3 regions of the Mesorhizobium sp. M2A.F.Ca.ET.067.02.1.1 genome follow, and region 1 is predicted to be linked to each of the others. Evidence: predicted binding sites of a transcription regulator. Region 1 holds the regulator's gene; each other region holds the start of a gene.
What was found. The regulator LexA, encoded in region 1, represses DNA repair genes until DNA is damaged. The targets are predictions, from matches to a motif close to TGTTCNNNNTGTGTTCNG.
Positions count from the first base shown of each region.

Region 1 (4,646 bases):
CGGCGAAGTCGTCGTCGCCATCCGGCTGGCGAGATGTCCGCCGGCCGAATGTCCGGTCAGCATCAGCGGTCCCTCGACCATGGCCGCCGCTTTGCCGATCGCGGCCGCGACTTCATTGACGATGCCGCCGATCCTGGTTCGCGGGCACAGCGTATAGGAAGGCATGACGACGGCAAAGCCGCGGCCGACAGCGCCGGCGGCCAGATGCGACCAGGATGTCTTGTCCGATTCCATCCAGTAGCCGCCATGGATGAACACGACGAGCCCCTTCGGCGCGGCAGGCGGGAGGAAGAGATCGAACCGGCTGCGCGGCGCCTCGCCATAGACGATGTCGAGCCGCGCCCTGCCCTGCGCCAACAGCTTTTCGCGAAATGCCTGAGCTGGGCCGTCCCAGGCCGCCGGCCAGCGGTCGCCGCCAGCGATGTTCGCGCCGTTGGCGTAGGCGTCATCCCAGTCGACAATGCGGTGTCCCAGCACCGGCCCCTCCAGCGATCGGATCGATTTCGAGTTGTCTTTGTTCGGCATGCCATTCGAAGTCAGGTGACGGCCTCCTTGATCGCATAGCGCGCTTCCTGCCAGGCGCTCGTGCGCAGGATGTCTTCCAGCACCTCGACGGCGGCCCAGACATCCCGGTAGCCGACATAGAGTGGCGTGAAGCCGAAGCGAACGGTCGACGGCGCGCGGAAATCGCCGATCACGCCGCGCTCGATCAAGGCGCGCATCACCTGGTAGCCATGTGGATGGGCGAACGACACCTGGCTGCCGCGCTCGGCGCCGTTGCGCGGGCTTTCTAGCTCAAGACCGAACGCGCCGCATCGAGCTTCGACAAGGCGGATGAACAGATCCGTCAGCGCGACGCTCTTCTCGCGCACGGCCGTCATGTCGACTTCGTCCCAGAGATCCAGCGAACCTTTCAGCGCCCGCATCGACAGCATCGGCTGCGTTCCGCACAGGAATCGCCGGATGCCCGTGCCGGCGGCATAACCCTGCTCGAACGCGAACGGTCGGGCATGGCCCCACCAGCCGCTGAGCGGCTGGCTGATGTCGGGATGATGGCGGGTGGCGGCATAGATGAAGGCAGGCGCGCCCGGTCCGCCATTGAGATATTTGTAGGTGCAGCCGATCGCGAAATCGGCATTCGAGCCGTCGAGATCCACCGGCAGGGCGCCGGCCGTGTGGCAGAGGTCCCAGACGATCAGCGCGCCGGCGTCATGGGCCTTGCGGGTCAGGGCCGCCATATCGCGCAACCGGCCGGACTTGTAATTGACGTGGTTGACCAGGATGACCGCGACACGGTCGTCGATCAGTTCCTCGATCGTCGGCGCATCGACGCCCTCGAGCCGCAGCACCGCGCCGGGCCGCGTCGAGGACACCCCTCCGCCATGTAGAGGTCGGTCGGAAAGCTGTCGCCTTCGGCAACGATCACCGAGCGGTCGGGTCGCATCGCGAGCGCCGCATGCAGGACCTTGTAGATGTTGATCGAGGTGGTGTCGCATACCACCGTCTGGCCAGGCGCGGCGCCGATCAGACGCCCGAGCCGGTCGCCCAGCTTGACAGGCATGTCGAACCAGCCGGCGGTGTTCCAGGCACGGATGAGATCCTGCGCCCATTCCTGCTTCGCGGCCGTCTCGATCTCGTTGAAGACATTGATCGAAGCGGCGCCCAGTGAATTGCCATCAAGGTATATCACCCCTTCCGGCAGAACAAAGCGATCGCGCAAGGGGCGCAGCGGGTCCGCGGCGTCCATCGCCACGACCTCGGCAAGATCGGGAATTCCCCTCATGTGCTACCGCCTCCATTTCGACCCAGGCCGCTACATCCCTCCGGCGACCAAGGCGGTTGTCCCATCACCGTCCGCAACCCGGCAAGAACCTTCTGTCCTATGTTAGCTGGTCCATAGACGGCAAAGGCTGAGGATCGGAATCGTCGCCAAGGTTGGCATTTTGAGTTCGTTTCGTTCACGTTACGGTACATGGTTGGGTCAGCTGACTGGATCCCTTCAGCACCTCCGCGACGATGTCGCCTCTCAATTTCAGCATAAGGAGAATTGCAAAATCGAGCGGAATCAATGACACAGCCCAACCGGTGGCGGCCAGGCACCGTCGGATGCAACATTCTTTCGCCCGCCTTAAGAAATTCATTAAACTTTAAACGGTTGCGGAACACAACTGGAACAGATAGTGTTTGTTCTGGGTTTGTTTTTCTGATTCTGGTTTCGGAACCCGTGGGGGCCGCCAATGCTGACGCGCAAACAACATGAACTCCTGATGTTCATCCATGAACGCCTGAAGGAGAGCGGGATCCCTCCATCCTTCGACGAGATGAAGGAAGCGCTCGACCTCGCCTCGAAGTCCGGCATCCATCGGCTGATCACGGCGCTGGAAGAACGCGGCTTCATTCGCCGGCTACCGAACCGGGCGCGCGCGTTGGAAGTCTTGCGCCTGCCCGACTCGATCGCTCCCGGCCTGAACGCCGCGAAGAAATTTTCGCCAAGCGTCATCCAGGGCGGCCAGGGCAATCTAAGTCGAGAGGTCAAGCCGGCAGCGCCCTCACGTACGCCGACACCCAGCAATGATGACGACGCCGCTTCAGCCGTGTCCATTCCGGTGATGGGCCGCATCGCCGCCGGTGTGCCGATCGACGCCATTCAGCACCAGACGCATTCGATCTCGGTCCCGCCGGACATGATCATGGGCGGCGAGCATTATGCGCTGGAGGTCAAGGGCGACTCGATGATCGAGGCCGGCATCTTCGACGGCGACACCGTCATCATCCGAAACGCCAACACGGCGAGCCCGGGCGAGATCGTGGTGGCGCTCGTCGATGATGAGGAAGCGACGCTCAAGCGCTTCCGCCGCAAGGGCGCCTCGATCGCGCTGGAGGCCGCCAACCCGGCCTACGAGACCCGCATCTTCGGGCCGGATCGGGTCAAGGTGCAGGGCAAGCTCGTCGGGCTGATCCGCCGCTACTGATCCGGCTTCGAGGGCTTGGCCCTCTCAGGCTTTTCATAAGGCGGCAGTCCCCTCGCCTCGCGCGTGTATTTGCGCTGCTCGTGCCAGGGCCGATATGGCTTTTCGACCGCATATTGGATGGTTGCTCGCGCGGTTGCCGATTGTGGATCGAAGAAGACGGCGGCGCTGCCGTCACGCGCCAGTTGGCGCTTGGTGACGACAAGCACGCGCTGATCCCAGCAGGGATTGTAGGCCGTCGCATCGTTGATGACGATGAGGTCGGCAAAGCCGCAGGCGGGCCGTGCGCTGTCGCGGTTTTCGGCGAGCGCCACGATCGCGCTGGACGGATGCCGGCCAATGCAGAGGTCGCCGGTGCAATAGAAGGGCGAGCCTGGCGGCAGGTCGACCGGGTCGGCGATATCGAGAGCATCCTTGGCAAATGTCTCCGGCGGTACGATGTCCTCGGCCTTCAGCGCCCGCTTCCAATTGTCGGTGGTGAACTCGTTGGAGCGTTCGCGGTTGACGGCAAGCTCGCCGCCACCGATCGGCATCGCCACGAGATGCGCGTCCTCCGAGATCAGCACATCCGGCGTGCGCACATGCGGGATGGCCAGCAGCGCGGCGAGCGCGAAGGGCACAGCGGCAAGCCTTAGCCAGGTGGTGGCCATGGTCGCGATGACGAGCGCGATTGTCGCCAGCAGCACCGACTGGATCGAGATCAATCCCACGGCATCGACTGGCGAGCGCTCGGAAATCCATGCCGAAATGGAGATCATCGCTGTCAGGCCCTTGCCCATCACATAGAGGAAGGGACCGTCGAAGCCGAACGGCATGGCGAGCGCGCTCAACACGGCGAACGGCATGACAATCAGCGAGACGATCGGCATGACCGCCAGATTGGCCAGCAGGCTGAGCGGCGACACGCGCTGAAAATGCCAGATCGCAAACAGCAATGTCGCGCTGCCGGCGATGAGCGAGGTCACAGCGGCGCCGCCCACGCCAACCGCCAGTTTTCGCGACAGGAACCTCAGGAACGAACGCTTCACCGGCGGCGCGGTCGTTTTGCCCGCGCGATAATCGGCAAAGCCGGCATAGGCGCCGACCAGGGCCGCGGTGGCGGCGAAGGACATCTGGAAGCTCGGGCCGACCACTTCATGTGGCGAGACAAGGATGACGGCAATCGCCGAGATTGCCAGGTTGCGCATCGTCAAAGCCGCGCGGTCGAAGAGCACCGCTACAAGCATAACCGCAAGCATGATGAAGCTTCGCTCGGCCGCCACCACGATGCCGGAGATGACGAGGTAAGCGGCGATCAAGGCCAGCGCGATCGCTGCGGCGTATTTCTTCACCGGGCGGCGGGAGGAGAAATCGGGAAACAGCGCGAAGGCGCCGCGCAGCAGGAACATGATCGTGCCGGCGACCAGCGCCATGTGCAGGCCGGAGATCGAGATGATGTGATAGATGCCGGTCCGTCGCATCGACTCGTTGATCGCTTCCGGAATGCCCGCGCGCACGCCGACGATCAGCGCCGCCGCGATCTCGCCTTCGGAACCGCCAATGCTGCTCCGGATGTGGTCGGCGATCCCTTCGCGCGCGTTTTCCACGGCCGACGCAATGCGCGCTCCGAAGGGTGCCCCCGTTGTCGCCGTCGAAGACGGAGCCAACAGTTTTGGGTCGCCCAGGAAAAAGCCGCTG
Region 1 is NZ_RZSB01000432.1:72-4,717, reverse strand. It holds gene EOA28_RS24220 (alpha/beta hydrolase) at 1-477, opposite strand, end outside; partial or broken gene kynU (kynureninase) at 537-1,783, opposite strand; gene lexA (transcriptional repressor LexA) at 2,238-2,972, shown strand; partial or broken gene EOA28_RS24205 (ComEC/Rec2 family competence protein) at 2,966-4,646, opposite strand, start outside.

Region 2 (4,648 bases), on a different contig from region 1:
CAATTGCAGAGGCTGGGCTTCGCCTGGCGGGAGGGGCCAGCGATGCCGAGTTTCGACAGCCTGTTCAACGCCTTCGTCACCATACTGGTGACCATCGACCCGCCGGGGCTGGCGCCGCTCTTCCTCGCCGTGACGCGCGGCATGAACCGAGAGGAGCGCCAACAGGTCTCGGTGCGCGCCTCGGTGATCGGCTTTCTGGTCATGGCGCTGTTCGCGGTTGCCGGCGCCTCGATCCTGTCGGTGTTCGGCATCACGCTGCCGGCCTTCCGCGTCGCCGGCGGCTTTCTCTTGTTCTTCATCGCCTTCGAAATGGTGTTCGAGCGCCGCCAGGACCGCAAGGAGAAGATCGGCGACGTCGCCATCACCAAGGACATGATCCACAACATCGCCGCCTTCCCGCTGGCGATCCCGCTGATCGCCGGCCCTGGCGCGATCTCGGCGACCGTGCTGTTGTCGGGACATTTCGAAGGCTTTGCCGCGCAGGCAGCCCTGGTCGGCATCATCTTCGTCTGCCTCGTCATCACCTATCTGGTGTTTGTGCTGTCGGAACGCATCGACCGCATCCTCGGCCAGACCGGCCGCTCGATTCTGACCAGGTTGCTCGGCGTGATCCTGGCGGCCTTGGCGGTCCAGTTCGTGGCCGACGGCGTCAGGGCGCTCATGGCAGCCTAAGAGGCTGCGAAGCAGCCCACCTACTGCCCTACTGCCCTACTGCCCTACTGCCCTACTGCCCTACTGCCCTACTGCCCTACTGCGCCCCCGTCTCGACCACCTCGAAATCATGCGTGATCGTCGCCGTCTTCGCCATCATCGCGCTGGCCGAGCAGTATTTCTCGATCGACAGGTCGATCGCCCGTTTCACCTTGTCATGCGAGAGCGCGCGGCCCTTGACGATGAAATGCATATGGATGCGGGTGAACACTTTCGGGTCGGTCTCGGCCCGGTCGGCGTCGAGCTCCACCACGCAATCCTCGACCGCCTCGCGGCCTTTCTCCAGGATATGCACGACGTCATAGGCCGAGCAGCCGCCGGCGCCGATCAGCACCAGTTCCATCGGGCTCGGCCCAGGCGTCTTCCCATCCGGCCCATGCGCCGTGCCCAGCACGACCTTATGCCCGCTGCCGGATTCGCCGACAAAGGTGCGTTCCTCGACCCATTTGACGCGTGCTTTCACGGTGGTCTTCCTTGAGAAATTCCGGTCCGCGCTAAGGCCTGTTGAGATTCAGGTCAGGCCGCGCAGAAAATGGCGGGTTCCGAGAACCGGCCTACGCCGGCCGAAGCCCTCACAAGTGTCCCGCTCTATGAAGGTTACTGCCGGCGAAGGATGGATGGCTAAAGCGGCAAAGGCCGCGAAGGCATGCCATGGGATTGGAGGCGGCGCCGACGGAAGCGGTCCGAGCGACATCGCCTTCCTCTAAACGACCATGTCGAGACGCTTAGAACGGGATCTCGTCATCCAGCTCCCGCGACGCGCCGCCGCCACCGCCGCCCCTGGAACCGCCGCCACCGCGGCTGAAACCTTCGTTCGGGCCCGACTGGCCGAAATCGGAACCACGGCTGCTGCCGCCTGAATAGTTACCGACCTGGCCGCTACCGCCCTCGCCGCGCGCGTCGAGCATCTGCAGCTCGCCACGGAATTTCTGCAGCACCACCTCGGTCGTGTAGCGGTCATTGCCGGTCTGGTCCTGCCATTTGCGGGTCTGCAGCTGGCCCTCGACATAGACCTTCATGCCCTTCTTCAGATACTGCTCGGCCACCTTGGCGAGCTGGTCGTTGAAGATGACGACATTATGCCACTCGGTCTTTTCCTTGCGCTCGCCCGAATTCTTGTCGCGCCAGCTTTCCGAGGTGGCGATGCGGATGTTGACGACCGGATCGCCGGAATTCAGGCGGCGGATTTCAGGGTCCGCCCCGAGATTGCCGACCAGAATGACCTTGTTGACGCTACCCGCCATCGTACTTCTCCGCGCTCATCCGAAACAAATTTTAAGTCGCTCACCTTACAGCCTCAGGGCCGCCCACGCCCGTAAAGGCTGGCTTTTCCCACAAGGTTTTTGTTCCTCTTTCGTTCTAGCATAACCGATGCTTCTGTCAAGGAATGTCAGCAAGAGGTAGTGTCCTGGTGTGGGAAACGAAAGGGGATATCTCCGAATGAACACCCTGACACATGAGGATCAGCCGCGCGAACTTTGGCGGACCGGAGTGGAGACGCGGATGCGTGTTGCCGCCGCCAACGGCGCGGCCGAGCTTTGCATATTCGAACAGTGGGTCGAACCGGCAACCGGGGCGCCGACCCATTCGCATTCGGTGGAGGAAGTGCTGACAGTGATTGCCGGCGAGGCCGAAATGTGGATCGAAGACAGGCGAGCAGTACTGACTGCGGGGCAGTCGCTGATCATCCCGGCGCATCGCAGGCATGGCTTTCGCAACATTGGGTCCGGCATGCTCCACATCCATGCCGTGCTCGCATCGCCGATCTTCGAAGCAAGCTTCGACGGAGCCGCGAATCCGGTGAAGCGCTGGACATCATAAAAACAGCGCTTGCCAAATCTATAAGTATCGACTTATGCTTTCCGCATGATCGAAGCAGAGATTTTCCGGGCGCTCGCCGACCCCACCCGTCGCGCCGTCTATGAGCGGCTGACCGCCAGCGAGATGACAGTGACCGAGCTGCGCGCCGGCATGAGCGTGTCGCAGCCGGCGGTCTCGCAGCATCTCGCCATTCTGCGCGGCGCCGGCCTGGTGGTCGAGCGGCGCGCTGGCCGCAACGCCTACTACCGCGCCGATCCGCAGGGGCTCGACCCGCTGCTCGGCTGGATCGAACGCTACCGCGCCTTCTGGCCGGAAGGCATCGAGAAGTTGAAGACGGTTCTGAAGGGAATGGACCAATGACCAAGGCAGAGAATCCGACAGCGGCAGAGGCCCCGCTCAGCTTCGAATGCGAGCTTGCCGATCCGCCGGAAAAGGTCTGGCGGGCGCTGACCGAGCCGGAACTGCTGGCCGCCTGGATGATGCCGAACGACATCAAGGCGGAAGCTGGCAGCTGCTTCACCTTTGCCGGACCGGATGCGCCGATCGAATGCGAGGTGCTGGAAGCCGAGCCTGGCCGGCTGCTGCGCTATTCCTGGCGCGAGCGGCCGGCCGACAAGGATGCCGACCAGCTTCCTGCCTTTGACAGCATCGTCACCTTCACGCTGGCCCGGACAGCCTCCGGAGGCACGCATCTTCGGATCGTGCATGATGGCTTCGTGCCGGTGGCTGAGCCTGTTCTGGCCATTGCCGGCGCCGGCTGCGGGCTCTCGCTTTATGCGCGCAAGACCCCGACCGCGGCCAATGCGCCCTGCATGATGCTGCGCGCGGCCTGATAAGAGGAAACCCGTCATGAGCATTGCCAATCTGGTGCCGATGGTCATCGAGCAGTCGAGCCGCGGCGAACGTTCCTTCGATATCTTTTCGCGGTTGCTGCGCGAGCGCATCGTCTTCATCAATGGCGAGATCAACGACAATGTCTCGGCGCTGGTCTGTGCCCAGCTGCTGTCGCTGGAATCCGACAATCCCGACAAGGAGATCTCGCTCTACATCAACTCGCCCGGCGGCATGGTGACCAGCGGCTTCGCCATCTACGACACGATGCAATACATCTCCTGTCCGGTGTCGACGGTCTGCATGGGCTTCGCCGCCTCGATGGGCTCGTTTCTCCTGATGGCGGGCTCCCCGGGACGCCGCATCGCGCTGCCCAACACCAGGATCGTCCTGCATCAGCCGCTTGGCGGTTTCCAGGGCCAGGCTTCCGACATCCAGCGCCACGCCGAGGACATCGTGCGCACCAAGCAGCATATGACGGAGCTCTACGCCAGGCATTGCGGCCGCACCTACGAGGAAGTGGAGCGCACGCTCGACCGCGACTACTTCATGAGCGCCGCGGAAGCGAAGGACTGGGGCCTCGTCGACCACGTGTATGACACGCGCAAGAAAGCGGCCTGATATAGCGGAGTAGGCGCGCGGCAATTTGATCGCCGCGCGTCTGGCATCGCTTCAGCCGCGTCCCTATAGTCCGCGCATGATCAGGTCCGTTCAGTCCAGACATTTATGCGCCGCCCTCGCCGCTCTTGCCGGCGCCTTGATGGCCGGCACCGCACTGGCCGACGACAGCCAGTCGCAGAAACTGCCCGGCGTCAGCGGCGACTATCGCATCGCCAAACCGGCGCCGCAGCCGGAACCCGATGACGCGCAGCCCGCCGGCAGCGACGGCTCGTTCAAGATCGGCAACACCGATGTCAGGATCGGCGGCAGCATAACGATCGACATGGCAACGGGCGGCATGAAGCTACCGAACCACTGATCGCGGTCGCGGGTTGAGCGCCCCACAAAATGTAAGCCCCATCCCTGCTGTGCAGACGGATGGGGCTTCATGGATCTGAAATCCAACTTTGGCCGGGAGTGGACTGCCGGCGTTCTGTTTCGGATGCAACGCGGCGTTCAGCCGACGATCCGACTATGGTCTCTGATTGTAGGGAATCGGCAAGTCACGGTTTGTCGGGCCGGCGTTTCAAGTCTGCCCTGGCACTTATGCCCGCCGCGGCTCCATCTCCGTGTGGAGCCTCAAGGGACTGTCCGGTGGCGTCATGCTCCGCTCCTGGGTCCGTTG
Region 2 is NZ_RZSB01000431.1:110-4,757, reverse strand. It holds gene EOA28_RS24195 (MarC family protein) at 43-672, shown strand; gene EOA28_RS24190 (OsmC family protein) at 749-1,174, opposite strand; gene EOA28_RS24180 (single-stranded DNA-binding protein) at 1,437-1,955, opposite strand; gene EOA28_RS24175 (cupin domain-containing protein) at 2,152-2,532, shown strand; gene EOA28_RS24170 (metalloregulator ArsR/SmtB family transcription factor) at 2,578-2,892, shown strand; gene EOA28_RS24165 (SRPBCC domain-containing protein) at 2,889-3,365, shown strand; gene EOA28_RS24160 (ATP-dependent Clp protease proteolytic subunit) at 3,382-3,984, shown strand; gene EOA28_RS24155 (hypothetical protein) at 4,061-4,342, shown strand.
Region 2: EOA28_RS24180 (single-stranded DNA-binding protein) is a predicted target of LexA. The motif match lies at 2,056-2,073, and genes of this name have one in related genera.

Region 3 (4,713 bases), on a different contig from region 1:
GCTGTTCTCCGACAAGGAGGAAGTAGATTGTCGGTGGCCCTATGCCACCTCCCGTGCCTCCGGCACAAGGGCAAGCGCCTGCGTGAAATTGGCGGTCGTGAGGGACGGCACGGCCTCTGGACTCTCGATGGCGAGCATCGCCGCCGCGGCGCCCTCGCGTAGCGCGGCACGCAGCGGCAGCCCGCGCAGCAGGGCGGCGACCGTCGCGCCGGTCAGCGCATCGCCGGCGCCGGTCACGTCGGCGACCCGGCGCGGCGCGGGCGGGTCGATTTCGAAGATGCCGGCGTCGTCGAAGCCCAGCACCGGAGCGCTGCCGGCCGTGATCACGCCGGCGTTCAGGCCGACCTGCCTGAGTGCGTCGACAAGGGCTTCTCCTGACATTTCGGCGCCAACCAGCGCGGCGGCTTCGCGGCGGTTCATGAAGAGCAGCGACAGATCACTGAGCAGAGGCGCCAGGCGGACGACCTTGGCTGGCGAGACGGCGATGGCGAAGACCGGCCGGCCGCCGGCCAGCGCAACCAGGCGCTCCAGCGCCGCGGTCGGCAGGTTAGCGTCGCACAGGATGGCGTCGGCCGCGGCGATCGCCTCGCGCACCTTGGAACGCCTTATCTGCTTGGGAAAGGCGAGGTCGTAGAGCGCCATGTCGGCCAATCCGACGATCAATTCGCCCTCGGCGTCGATCAGCGCCGTGTAGCTCGGCGTCGTGCGGTCGAGGAACACCACCGAGAGGTCCGTTATCCCGGCGTTGTCGATCGCCGAGGCGACCGTATCCGCCGCCGCGTCGCCGCCGCGCACCGAGATCAGCGAGGCCGACACGCCGCGCTTCACCACGCTGCGCAGCGCGTTGAAAACGACGCCGCCGACATCCTCGCGCATCATGCCGGGATTGGAGGCGGCTGGCACATAGGTGCCCGAGACCTGGCCGCGCCGGTCGATATGGGCGCCGCCCAAAGCCAGGATCGTTGGGGCCAGGATAGGTGGGGATGTCGGCATTTCGGGTCGCTGACTTTCATTGATCGTGCGGCTGCGCACACTAGGTTTCCCCGGGTCACCCTGCAATCGGGATGGCGATTCGGGACGGCCGGACATCGAAATCTCTTCTGGACCAGCGGTTGTGCTCCGCACTAGCCCTGGTGATACAAAAATAGAACAAATCCAGATATTGATTGTTTTTCAAATATTTGTTGCCCCTTGCCAAATGAGAACAAAAAAGGTACAAAACAGCAGGGATCACGGATTGTCCGGCCTTCATTGACGACCAAGGGGTGATGTATCATGGCTCAGAATACTTTGCGGCTTGTAGAGGATAAGGCAGTGGACAAATCAAAGGCTCTGGACGCGGCGCTGTCGCAAATCGAGCGCGCTTTCGGCAAGGGCTCGATCATGCGGCTCGGCGCCAACGAGCAGGCGGTCGAGATCGAAACCGTACCGACCGGCTCGCTCGGCCTCGACATCGCGCTCGGCGTCGGCGGGCTGCCGCGCGGCCGTATCGTCGAGATCTACGGGCCGGAAAGCTCGGGCAAGACGACGCTGGCGCTGCACACGGTTGCGGAAGCGCAGAAGAAGGGCGGCATCTGCGCCTTCGTCGATGCCGAGCACGCGCTCGATCCGGTCTATGCCCGCAAGCTCGGCGTCGACCTCGAGAACCTCCTGATCTCGCAGCCCGACACCGGCGAGCAGGCGCTGGAAATCTGCGACACGCTGGTCCGTTCTGGCGCCATCGACGTGCTGGTGGTCGATTCGGTCGCGGCGCTCACGCCGCGCGCTGAAATCGAAGGCGAGATGGGCGACGCGTTGCCCGGTCTCCAGGCCCGCCTGATGAGCCAGGCGCTGCGCAAGCTGACCGCCTCGATCTCGCGCTCCAACACCATGGTCATCTTCATCAACCAGATCCGCATGAAGATCGGCGTCATGTTCGGCTCGCCCGAGACCACGACCGGCGGCAATGCGCTGAAATTCTACGCATCGGTGCGCCTCGACATCCGCCGCATCGGCTCGGTCAAGGACCGCGACGAGGTCGTCGGCAACCAGACCCGCGTCAAGGTGGTCAAGAACAAGCTGGCCCCGCCCTTCAAGGTGGTCGAGTTCGACATCATGTATGGCGAGGGCGTGTCCAAGACCGGCGAGCTTGTCGATCTCGGCGTCAAGGCCGGCGTGGTCGAGAAGTCGGGCGCCTGGTTCTCCTATAATTCGCAGCGTCTCGGCCAGGGTCGCGAGAACGCCAAGCTGTTCCTGCGCGACAATCCCGACACGGCGCGCGAGATCGAGATGGCACTTCGGCAGAATGCCGGGCTGATCGCCGAGAAATTCCTTGAGAATGGCGGCTCCGAAGGCGGCGACGACGGTTTCGAGGACGAAGCCGGCGCCATGTAGGGCCGGTCCAGGAAGATCGCGCAGCGGTTCCTGTTCGGCTCAGGCAATTCGTCGGCTTAGCCGGAGTTCGGCCACAATGCTGGTTTATTTGGTTATGCTTATGTAATCGCGTTCTTGAGTACTGCGTACCCGAACCGCCGGCCTTCGCGCCGGCGGTTTTGCGTTTCGCGGGCGGTGTTGAGCCGCTGCCCGCTTGCCGATTGGCCCAACTCCGTGTTTCTGGACAGGCTCAAGAGCTATCGCTAAAAGGCCCATCTATCTTCTGAAATACCAAAGCCCATTTGCCGCCGGCCGGGCCGGTGGTTCTTGCGAAAAAGGCAGTGTGCAATGAGTGGCGTGAACGACATCCGGTCGACATTCCTCGACTACTTCCGCAAGGAGGGCCACGAGATCGTCGTCTCCAGCCCGCTGGTGCCGCGCAACGATCCGACGCTGATGTTCACCAACGCCGGCATGGTGCAGTTCAAGAACGTTTTCACCGGCCTGGAGAAGCGTCCCTATTCGCGGGCGTCTACTGCGCAGAAGAGCGTGCGCGCCGGCGGCAAGCACAACGACCTCGACAATGTCGGCTACACCGCCCGCCATCTCACCTTCTTCGAGATGCTCGGCAATTTCTCGTTCGGCGACTATTTCAAGGAGCGCGCGATCGAGCTTGCCTGGAACCTGATCACCAAGGGTTTTGGCCTGAAGAAGGACAAGCTGCTCGTCACCGTCTATCACACCGACGATGAGGCGGCGGCTTACTGGAAGAAGATCGCCGGCTTCTCGGATGACCGCATCATCCGCATTCCGACCTCGGACAATTTCTGGGCGATGGGCGACACCGGCCCGTGCGGCCCGTGCTCGGAGATCTTCATCGATCGCGGCGAGCATATCTGGGGCGGCCCGCCCGGCAGCCCGGAAGAAGATGGCGACCGGTTCCTGGAATTCTGGAACCTGGTGTTCATGCAGTATGAGCAGGTGACGAAGGAAGAGCGGATCGACCTGCCGCGGCCCTCGATCGACACCGGCATGGGGCTGGAGCGCATGGCCTCCATCCTGCAAGGCGTCGAAAGCGTCTTCGAGACCGACTTGTTCAGGCATCTGATCGATGCCGCGTCCTCGGCGCTCGGCCAGGGGCCAAATCCGGAGAACGTCGCGTCCTATCGCGTGATTGCGGATCACCTGCGCTCATCCTCCTTCCTGGTGGCCGACGGTGTGCTGCCGTCCAATGAGGGGCGAGGCTATGTGCTGCGCCGCATCATGCGCCGGGCCATGCGCCACGCGCAGCTGCTCGGCGCCAAGGAACCGCTGATGTGGCAGCTGGTGCCGGCGCTGGTGCGCGAGATGGGACAGGCCTATCCCGAGCTGGTGCGCGGCGAGGCGCTGATCACCGAGACGTTGAAGCTTGAGGAGACACGCTTCCGCAAGACGCTGGTGCGCGGCCTCGGCCTGCTTTCGGACGCGACCGAGACGCTCAAGGCCGGCGATATGCTGGACGGTGAGACGGCCTTCAAACTTTACGACACCTATGGCTTTCCGCTCGATCTGACGCAGGATGCGCTGCGCCAGCGCAGCATCTCGGTCGACATCGCCGGTTTCACCGACGCGATGGAGCGGCAGAAGGCCGAGGCGCGTGCGCACTGGGCGGGCTCAGGTGAGGCCGCGACTGAGACCATTTGGTTCTCGGTGCGCGAAAAGACCGGCGCAACCGAATTCCTCGGCTACGAGACTGAAGCTGCGGAAGGCATCGTCCAGGCGCTGGTCAAGGATGGCAAGACGATCGACAGCGCCTCTCAGGGCGATGCGGTCGCCGTGGTGGTCAACCAGACGCCGTTCTACGGCGAATCCGGCGGCCAGATGGGCGACACCGGCGTGATGTCCGGCGAGGGCTTCTCGATCGAGGTCTCCGATACCCAGAAGAAGGCCGACGGTCTGTTTGTGCATCTGGGCAAAGTGGTCAAAGGCACGGTCAAGACCGGTGCCGCCGTCGAGCTCAAAGTCGACCATGCGCGCCGCTCGAAGCTGCGCGCCAACCATTCGGCGACGCATCTCATCCACGAAGCGCTGCGCGAGGTGTTGGGCACCCATGTCGCGCAGAAGGGCTCGCTGGTCGCGCCCGTCCGCCTGCGCTTCGATATCTCCCACAACAAGCCGATCTCGGCCGATGAGCTCGAGGAGGTCGAGCGCATGGCGAACGAGATCGTCGTGCAGAACAGCCCGGTGACGACGCGGCTGATGTCGGTCGACGACGCCATCGCCGAGGGCGCCATGGCGCTGTTCGGCGAGAAATATGGCGACGAGGTGCGCGTCGTGTCGATGGGCACCGGCCTGCATGGCGCCAAGGCCAACCGGCCCTAT
Region 3 is NZ_RZSB01000383.1:875-5,587, reverse strand. It holds gene EOA28_RS22780 (carbohydrate kinase family protein) at 40-993, opposite strand; gene recA (recombinase RecA) at 1,276-2,373, shown strand; gene alaS (alanine--tRNA ligase) at 2,701-4,713, shown strand, end outside.
Region 3: recA (recombinase RecA) is a predicted target of LexA. The motif match lies at 1,201-1,218, and genes of this name have one in related genera.